DNA from 3 places in the Ensifer sp. Root142 genome. Region 1 is predicted to be linked to each of the others. Evidence: predicted binding sites of a transcription regulator. Region 1 holds the regulator's gene; each other region holds the start of a gene.

Region 1 (3,276 bases):
GCGGATGCCGCTGGCCACTCGCACTCCATTACGGCGTCCAACATCATCGGAAGCATTTGCGGCGGGTATTGTTGATCAGCTGCCAGCGCCACGCTTTGAGGCGGGCGCCGGAAAATCGAAAACGCCAACGCACCTCACGCCAATCTTTGTGCCTTCATTGCCACAGCTTGAGCACCAGTGCTCGCCTTTCGCAAAGAACTGTTGAACACGGCACAGTGCCCGGCATGCTTGCTGGACTTCGGAACGAAAGCACGGTTCACATCGTTAACCAAACCATCGCCGCCACCTCTGATCTAGTGGACGTTCACCGTGCTTGCAGCCTTGCTTATCGCCTCGATTATCGCATCGCCTAACATCGCCCTCAGCGCTGCCACGGTCGACGACCTGCAAGCCGACTTCGAAACGGCCGTGCCCTGCCAGCAGATAGACGGCCGGAACGTTTGGAAGGGAACGATCGCCTACTACATCCAGTCCTTCGTCTATCAAGGCGACACGCCGGTCGCGACCGAAGCGGCCGACGCTGTGCTGCCGGAGGACAACTCCGCGGAAACCGTCAAGGAATTCGAGGACGCCTGCTCCGCGACGCAGCCGGCCTGATTCAGGCCTCCTCTAGCAGATCGCCCATCGATATTTCTGCTGATCCCTTGATGGCAGGCTATTTCCACTGCGTCCCATCGGCCGCGGCGCAACCGTGCGGCGGGTGTCCGTTGCCAAATGTCAGCTTCAGCCGGTCACAACCCCATTGATTGAGCGGCCCGGGCATCGCCGCATTCAACGCGATACCAACTTCGTCAAACGGGCTCTGCTTGTTATCCACGTATTGATACCAGCGAAACCCAAGGATCGCGGTCGCGGCGACAACGATGGTCAGCAAGATTTGAATCAGCTTCGTCATTAAACCCTCATTCCATAAACGGAAGGAGGCATATCAGCCTCGCGCGGCGCGTGCAGCGACGAGTTGGTCAATCTGCGCTTGATTGAACCAACATTCACAGAATTTTAGGCACTTGCGGAACACATATGGAACAGATAGTGTCTGTTCTTGATTTGTTTCACGCCTCTGGAGCGACTTGCCATGCTGACCCGCAAGCAACAGGAATTGCTTCTTTTCATCCATGAACGAATGAAGGAGTCCGGTGTACCGCCGTCCTTCGACGAGATGAAGGATGCACTCGACCTGGCATCCAAGTCGGGTATTCACCGGCTGATCACAGCGCTCGAGGAACGCGGCTTCATACGCCGGCTTCCCAACCGCGCCCGAGCGCTCGAAGTCATCAAACTGCCGGAAGCCTATGCTGCGAGCGCGCAGCCCCGTCGCGGGTTTTCGCCGAGCGTCATCGAGGGTAGCCTTGGCAAACCGCCCGCCCCTGCCCCCGCGGCGAAAACGCTGCCGGTTGCCGACAACAGCTCCGTGTCGGTTCCAGTGATGGGCCGCATTGCCGCCGGCGTGCCGATCTCGGCGATACAGAACAACACCCACGACATTACCGTGCCGCTCGATATGATCGGCAGCGGCGAGCACTACGCCCTTGAAGTGAAGGGTGATTCGATGATCGAGGCCGGCATTTTCGATGGCGATACGGTGATCATCCGCAATGCCACCACGGCCAATCCCGGCGATATCATCGTGGCACTAGTCGATGACGAGGAAGCAACGTTGAAACGCTTCCGGCGCAAGGGCGCTTCAATTGCTCTAGAGGCCGCCAACCCGGCCTATGAGACGCGCATCTTCGGGCCTGACCGGGTCAAGATTCAGGGCAAGCTCGTCGGCTTGATCCGCCGCTACCACTAAGCCCGTCTCACGCCAGCGCAATTCGAGGAAAAGTGCGGAGCGGTTTTCCGCCAGGAAATGCGTAAAAACAAATAGATAGAGCGCCTAGTGACTCCGTTTAAACCGGAAACGCTCTAGCCGCCTTCATGCCGGCCAGCCGCTCTCTTACTTCAACGTCTCGCCACATAGGGTAGCGAGACGGAGATTTTCGGATCGAGTGTTTTTCACGCTCGACGGATTTTACTCGTGAATCGAGTACTCGCCCAACTCGCAGAGATCCTGCTTGTCTTCAGTCGTGTCGAGACCGGAACCTTCTTCGAATTCAAAGCGCATGTCGTATTTGCAGACATCACGTCCGTCGGCGATGGTAATTTCCATGCTTTCGCCCGGATTAAGCACCTGCCGCCCGAAGACGTCGTCTTCCCACTGATCAACACCGACCGGCGATGTGTAGAAGTTCGTCAAAACGGCATTCGTCTTGTTCTTAAGCTGAAAGACGAGATCCTCAGCGCTTGCGGTGGCCGTCGTTACGGCAAGAATGGCAAGAGCAGTCAGGGCGATCTTATATTTCATTTTATGTCTTTTCCTCCATTGTTGGCTTTGTTTGACACTACCTATACGGGTCGCGCTGTTGGGATATTCATTCCCAGTTCTGTCTAGAGACAATATTTTCAGCACTGACAATAGTGACCGAATCACCATTTCGGGGCGCGTCCTCGCAAGGCCATGTCGTTGGCGACTGCGGACGTTCGCAAACTGGCGGGCAAGCGCAGCCCGGTCGAATTGCGCTTTGAAAACAGTGGTTGGCTGCGATGCGGGCAGCCTCGCTGCGCGTGTTGGACGCGCCGCATTGGCCCATGTTCCTTGCCCCCCGAAAACCGTACCTGCGTGCCGGCAGCATGTCCTTTGCGCAGGCACGCACAGCGTTTCACTTTCGACAATCGGGCTGCTATTGACGGAGAACCGCTTTAGCCAATCGCGCAGGCGCTGGGTGACTTGTTGCTTTCATCGTGCGAGGGGCTGAATCACGCGCTCGCCCGCCCTATCTACGTCACACTTTCGTTGACGCTCGCAACGAGCACGCGGCCGCTTACGCCACCGATGGCCGGTATTTCGACCGCCTTCGGATCTGCGTTCGCCTTGAACCTCGCGTGGGGCGTCGACCGCCAGCGGCATTCGCCGCTGCCAAACCTGTTGAGCGTGTGGCCGATGGCGCTCAATTCTCCTGAACGGAAACCCCGTCCTGGCCAATCTTGATCTCTACGCCGGTCGGTTTTGTTTCCTCGCGGTAGACATAGGCGCCGAGACCAATGACGGCGACGGCGAGCATGGCAATGATCAGATAGAGCCCATTACGGTTCATTCAGCAATTCCTCGCTTGGGTACGGTATGGGTAACTAGGTTCGTACCCAAGAAAGGCAACGGTGCGACGCGGACTGTTCGCTCCTCGCGCGGATGATGCAGGACGGATGCGAACGGCCGTAGGCTTTTTCTCCGCACGATCC
Region 2 (3,276 bases), on a different contig from region 1:
CGATGAACAGAACGTCGCGCTCTTCGAGATTGGTCAGAAGCGCTGCCAGATCGCCCGCCTTGGCGATAACAGGCCCGGAGGTCGAGCGGAAGTTGACGCCCAGTTCCTTGGCCATGATCTGCGCCAGCGTCGTCTTGCCCAGACCGGGCGGCCCGACGAACAGCACGTGATCGAGCGCTTCGCCGCGGTTCTTCGCCGCCTCGATGAAGATCTTCAGGTTGGCGCGGGCTTCCGCCTGGCCGGTGAATTCGTCCAGCGACTGCGGACGCATGGTCGCATCGAGATCTTCGCCGCGCTTTTCCGGCGTTATCAGACGTGCGGCTTCAGTCATCCATCCGTTCCAATCGATCGGGCATGCTTGCGCGTGGTGTCAAAGAGAATGCCCGTTTTGCATCGGCCGGCACGACAACGCAAGGATTCATCGCGCCAGTTCCTTGAGACCCAGCCGGATCAGCTTGGCACTGTCGGCATCCTCGCCGCCGTTCTTCAGCGCCGCGGCAACCGCATTTGCAGCCTGGTCGCGGGAATAGCCGAGGTTGGTCAACGCCGACACCGCGTCTGAAACCGGCGCCGAGGCAACACCCTCGCCAAGCTCCTGCTTGAGGCCGATCGTGCCGGACATTTCGCCGGCAAACGCCGGCGCCTTGTTCTTCAATTCGGTGACGATGCGCACCGCCACCTTCGGGCCGACGCCCGGCGCCCGCGATACCGAGGTCTTGTCCTGCAGCGCAATCGCGTTTGCAAGCTCGCCCGGCGTCAGCGTCGACAAGAGGGCGAGCGCAACCTTGGAGCCCACCCCCTGGACGCTCTGCAACAGCCGGAACCACTCACGCTCCAGCGCCGTCAGGAAGCCGAACAGCTTCAACTGGTCCTCGCGCACATAGGTCTCGATAAACAGCACCGCCGCCTCCCCCGCCGAACCCAGCTTCGACAATGTGCGCGCCGAACAATGGGCGACATAGCCGACGCCATGCACGTCGAGAACGACATGATCCTCGCCGATTTCGTCGATAGTACCCTTCAATTTGCCGATCATGTGGCGTCGTCTCTCATGGATGGATTGCGGGATGATCGGACCGACCATCGGAAATTAACGGCAGCAGCGCAACTACCCCATCAGGGCCGCAAGCCGGCTGGTCACCGACAGGCGGTTGTGCGCGTGGCAAATGGCGATCGCGAGCGCGTCGGCAGCATCGTTGCCCTTGAACTCGGCCTTCGGCATCAGAACCTTCAGCATCATGTGGATCTGCTGCTTTTCACCGTGACCGACACCGATGACGGCCTTCTTGACCGCGTTCGGCGCGTATTCGGCAACCCTCAAGCCCGCGCGCGCCGGCACCAGCATGGCGATGCCGCGCGCCTGCCCGAGCTTCAGCGTCGCCGTTGCATCCTTGTTGACGAAGGTCTGCTCCACCGCAGCCTCGTCCGGCTGATAGCTGTGCACGACTTCCGCCAGGCCATCATGCAGCTGGCAGAGCCGCGAAGCGAGATCCATGTCGCCATCCGAGGTCACGGTGCCGGAGGCAACGAACCGCAGCGAATTGCCAAGCGTTTCGATGATACCCCAGCCGGTACGGCGGAGGCCCGGATCGATGCCGATGATGCGAATCGTGGTCTGCATGAATTTCACCCTATGCTGCGTGTCCGGACGCTGCCAGCAAAAAGTGAACAAAACAAAAACATCCACATAAGGCAAACGCGGCTGCCGGAAATCTCGAGCACTACCCTTGGATTGAGGAATTTTGACCTTACATAGCCATTCAATCAATTTCGCTCAATAAAGGGCCTTGCTCATGGCGTCTTTCTCCGTCCTCGATCTCTCCCCGATCACCGAAGGCGGCAGCGTCGCCCAATCGCTCGAAAACTCGCGGCTCTTGGCGCAGGCGGCCGAAGAAAACGGCTACAAGCGGTTCTGGCTGGCCGAACACCACGGCATGAAGGGCATTGCCAGCGCTGCGACCTCGATTGTCATCTCCCATGTCGCAGCGGGAACGAAGACGATCCGCGTCGGCTCCGGCGGTATCATGTTGCCGAACCATTCGCCGCTGGTGATTGCCGAGCAGTTCGGCACACTTGCCGCCCTTTATCCCGGCCGGATCGATCTCGGGCTTGGGCGGGCGCCGGGCACCGACATGCGCACCGCCCAGGCGCTCCGCCGCAATATGGAGGCGAGCGCCAACAACTTCCCCAATGACGTCGTCGAACTGCAGGCACTGCTCGGCCCCATCGCCGAGGATCAGAAGATCATCGCGGTTCCGGGTTCCGACACCAATGTGCCGATCTGGCTGCTCGGATCGAGCCACTACAGCGCCCATCTCGCCGGCATGCTCGGTTTGCCCTTTGCCTTTGCCTCGCATTTCGCGCCCGACATGCTGCTGTCGGCGCTCGAGATCTATCGCGAGCGCTTCACGCCCTCGGAGACGCTGGACAAGCCGCACGTGATGGTCGGCGTCATGGGCGTGGCAGCTGCCACCGACGAGGAGGCGAACTACCTCTTCACGTCGATGCAGCAATCCTTTGTCGCCCTGCGGCGCAACGCCCGCGGCCGGTTCCCGGCACCGGTCGCATCCATGGACGGGCTATGGAGTTCGGACGAGAAGATCTTTGTCGATCATGCGATGTCCTATGCCATCGTCGGCGGGCCGGAGACGATCCGCAGAAAGATCGAAACGTTCCTCGACCAGACCAAGGCCGACGAACTGATCATCTCCATGCCGATCTTCGACATGGATGCCCGGCTCAAGTCGCTTCGGCTTTTCGCCGAAGCGCAGCAGGAGCTTGCCAAGGCGGCCTGACTGATCAGCCGTTCGCGCCCCGAAAGGCCGGCAGGATCTCGTCGATGCGATCGAAGAAACGATCCGGCCCGAGCGATTTCAGAAACGCGGGATCGGCGTAACCCCAGCCGACGGCGCCCGCCGCAATGCGTACTTTGCGGGCTGCCTCGATGTCGCGAGCCTCGTCGCCGATCGCAAGCATCCGCGAAGGATCGATACCAGCAAACTTGACGACCCTCTTGAAATGCTGCGCCTTGCCGAACAGCGTGGCGCCGCATTCGAACAGGTCGATAGCGCCAGCGGTCTCGCCTAGCGCCTTGCGAACGGCCGCTTCGCCATTCGAACTGACGACCGCGATGCCGATGCCAGCCGACTTCAGCGCCGTCAGCATGCCCGAAACGCCGGGGAAAAGCTGGATGGCCCGAGCCTGGGCGGCCATTTCCTGCCGCATGAAAGTGGCGATCTGCGGCAGTTTCCACATCGGTACGCCGAGATGCGCGAT
Region 3 (3,276 bases), on a different contig from region 1:
CTTGCCCTGCCGCTGATTGCCGGGCCGGGCGCGATCTCCGCGACGATCCTGCTTGCCGGCTCGTTCCCGACGGCGGTCGAGCGCACGCAGCTGTTGATCGTCATCGCGCTGTCGATGGTCAGTCTTTTCCTGGCGCTTGTCATCGCCGAACGCATCGACCGTTTTCTCGGCGTCACCGGCCGGGCAATCCTCACGCGCCTGCTTGGGGTCATCCTGGCGGCACTTGCAGTCCAGTTCGTCGTCGACGGCGTGAAATCGGCAATGGCGGTCTGAGGCCATCGGGACGTTTGAGCGCTTCCGCTTTGGATAGAGTTGCGGAAGCGTCCCGTCTCCTGGTCATACGCACTTCCGGACGGAAAACCGCTTCGCACTTTTCCTGGAAATGCTCCAACCGACAGAAACGTTCATTCGAACGCAAAAAGGGCCGGTTTCCCGGCCCTTTTTCAATGTCACGATATTGCCATTAAAGGCCCGTGCCGTTCCAGTCTGCTCACCAAAGGGCGTCCGCAACTGAAAATCGCCGTGTTCGCGTGGCTCAGAACGGGATGTCGTCGTCGAGATCGCGCGAGAAGTTGCCGCCACTCTGGCTGCCCTGACCACCCTGGCCGCCGCCGGAGCGACCGCCGCCGGAGGACTGGCGCGGCTGCTGATCGTAGTCGTCGTAGCCGCCGCCAGCGCCGCCACCGAAATCGCTGGAGCCGCCACGGCCGGCGCCGGAGCCGCCGCCCTCGCCGCGACCATCAAGCATGGTCAGCGTCGAGTTGAAGCCCTGCAGCACGATTTCGGTCGAGTAACGATCATTGCCCGTCTGGTCCTGCCATTTGCGGGTCTGCAGCGCGCCTTCGATATAGAGCTTCGCGCCCTTCTTGACGTATTGCTCGACGACCTTGCACAGGCCTTCGTTGAAGACGACGACGGTGTGCCATTCGGTCTTTTCCTTGCGCTCGCCGCTGTTGCGGTCACGCCAGGTTTCCGATGTGGCAATGCGCAGGTTGGCGATCGGCCGGCCGTCCTGCGTGCGCCGGATTTCCGGGTCCGCCCCGACGTTTCCGACCAAGATCACCTTGTTGACGCTACCAGCCATATTGCTTTTCCCGTGGTTTTGCCGCGCCGCCGGCACGGCTTTCGAATTTCAAGAACGCGTATCTTAGCGGTCCGCTGCCGCGGATACGCCCCGCATCGTACATAATCCACAACAGATTTAGTCGATTTGCGTGTTGTTTGTTCTTTCTTTGTTCTAATATTTCCCTATGATCCTGTCAACCGAATCGAAATGGCCACCAGTTTTGCCGATTGCGCCTCGACATGGGCGTTAGCGTCATTACATAGGGGGCTTTCAACCGACATGCAAAAGCTGGCTTCCGATGAGCGAACTCAAGACCATCTCCATTCGTGGCGCGCGCGAGCACAATCTCAAGGGCATCGATCTCGATCTGCCGCGCAACAAGCTGATCGTGATGACAGGGCTTTCCGGCTCCGGCAAGTCGTCGCTCGCCTTCGATACGATCTATGCCGAAGGCCAGCGTCGCTACGTTGAGAGCCTGTCTGCCTATGCGCGCCAGTTCCTCGAGATGATGCAGAAGCCGGATGTCGACCAGATCGACGGCCTGTCGCCGGCAATCTCGATCGAGCAGAAGACGACCTCGCGCAACCCGCGCTCGACGGTCGGCACCGTGACCGAGATCTACGACTACATGCGCCTGCTGTTTGCGCGCGTCGGTGTGCCCTATTCGCCGGCGACCGGCCTGCCGATCGAAAGCCAGACAGTCAGCCAGATGGTCGACCGTGTGCTCGCCTTCGGCGAAGGCACGCGTCTTTATATTCTTGCGCCGCTCGTGCGCGGCCGTAAGGGCGAGTACAAGAAGGAACTCGCCGAACTGATGAAGAAGGGCTTTCAGCGCGTTAAGGTCGACGGCACCTTCTACGAGATCGCCGAGGTTCCTGCCCTCGACAAGAAGTACAAGCATGACATCGACGTCGTCGTCGACCGTGTCGTCGTGCGGCCCGATCTCGCCTCGCGGCTTGCTGACAGCTTGGAAACATGCCTGACGCTGGCCGACGGTCTCGCCGTTGCCGAATTCGCCGACAAGCCGCTGCCGCCGGAAGAAACCGCGGCCGGTGGCTCGGCCAACAAGTCGCTCAACGAAACCCATGAGCGCGTGCTGTTTTCGGAAAAGTTCGCCTGCCCGGTCTCCGGCTTTACGATTTCCGAGATCGAGCCGCGCCTGTTCTCATTCAACAATCCCTTCGGTGCCTGCCCGACCTGCGATGGCCTCGGCAGCCAGCAGAAGATCGACGAGGCGCTGATCGTACCAGAGCATAACAGGACGCTGCGTGATGGCGCGATCGCGCCTTGGGCCAAATCGTCGTCGCCCTATTACAACCAGACGCTGGAAGCGCTCGGCAAGGTTTTCGGATTCAAGCTCGGCAATCGCTGGAGCGAACTGTCCGTCGACGCGCAGAAAGCCATCCTGCACGGCACCGAAGAGAAGATCGTCTTTCATTATGAAGACGGCGCTCGCTCCTACAACACCACCAAGAATTTCGAAGGCATCGTGCCCAACCTCGAGCGCCGCTGGAAGGAAACCGACAGCGCCTGGGCGCGCGAGGAGATCGAGCGCTATATGTCGGCTGCCCCCTGCCCGGCCTGCGCTGGCTTCCGCCTGAAGCCGGAGGCGCTCGCCGTCAAGATCGACACGCTGCATATCGGCCAGGTCACCGAGATGTCGATCCGCATCGCACGGGACTGGTTCGAGGCATTGCCGGGACATCTCAACACCAAGCAGAACGAGATCGCCGTTCGCATCCTCAAGGAGATCCGCGACCGCCTGCGGTTCCTCAACGATGTCGGTCTCGAATATCTCAGCCTGTCGCGCAACTCCGGCACGCTGTCGGGTGGTGAAAGCCAGCGTATTCGCTTGGCATCGCAGATCGGCTCTGGTCTGACGGGCGTGCTCTACGTGCTCGACGAACCGTCGATCGGCCTGCACCAGCGCGACAACGCCCGCCTGCTCGAGACGCTGCGCCATTTGCGCGACATCGGCAACACGGTCATCGTCGTCGAGCATGACGAGGACGCTATCCTGACGGCCGACTATGTCGTCGACATCGGCCCGGCCGCCGGCATCCATGGCGGCGAGGTCATCGCCCAGGGTTCGCCTGCCGACGTGATGTCCAATCCGAAGTCGCTGACCGGCAAGTATCTCTCCGGTGAACTGTCGGTTGCCGTCCCGAGCGAACGCCGCAAGGCGAAAAAGAAAAAGGAAATCACCGTCG

Evidence for each region. Region 1 encodes LexA, which represses DNA repair genes until DNA is damaged. Its sites were predicted from a motif close to TGTTCNNNNTGTGTTCNG; they were not measured.
Region 2: a site for LexA is predicted at 1,665-1,682, ahead of ruvC (crossover junction endodeoxyribonuclease RuvC). Genes of this name have one in related genera too.
Region 3: a site for LexA is predicted at 1,223-1,240, ahead of uvrA (excinuclease ABC subunit UvrA). Genes of this name have one in related genera too.

The regions. Positions count from the first base shown of each region.
Region 1 is NZ_LMFK01000023.1:12,962-16,237, forward strand. It holds gene ASD52_RS21105 (hypothetical protein) at 310-597, shown strand; gene ASD52_RS21110 (hypothetical protein) at 656-895, opposite strand; gene lexA (transcriptional repressor LexA) at 1,076-1,792, shown strand; gene ASD52_RS21120 (hypothetical protein) at 2,012-2,344, opposite strand; gene ASD52_RS39425 (hypothetical protein) at 2,988-3,134, opposite strand.
Region 2 is NZ_LMFK01000048.1:119,609-122,884, forward strand. It holds gene ruvB (Holliday junction branch migration DNA helicase RuvB) at 1-331, opposite strand, end outside; gene ruvA (Holliday junction branch migration protein RuvA) at 419-1,036, opposite strand; gene ruvC (crossover junction endodeoxyribonuclease RuvC) at 1,109-1,621, opposite strand; gene ASD52_RS34180 (LLM class flavin-dependent oxidoreductase) at 1,794-2,795, shown strand; gene ASD52_RS34185 (HAD hydrolase-like protein) at 2,800-3,276, opposite strand, start outside.
Region 3 is NZ_LMFK01000044.1:40,013-43,288, forward strand. It holds gene ASD52_RS28780 (MarC family protein) at 1-273, shown strand, start outside; gene ASD52_RS28785 (single-stranded DNA-binding protein) at 536-1,084, opposite strand; gene uvrA (excinuclease ABC subunit UvrA) at 1,365-3,276, shown strand, end outside.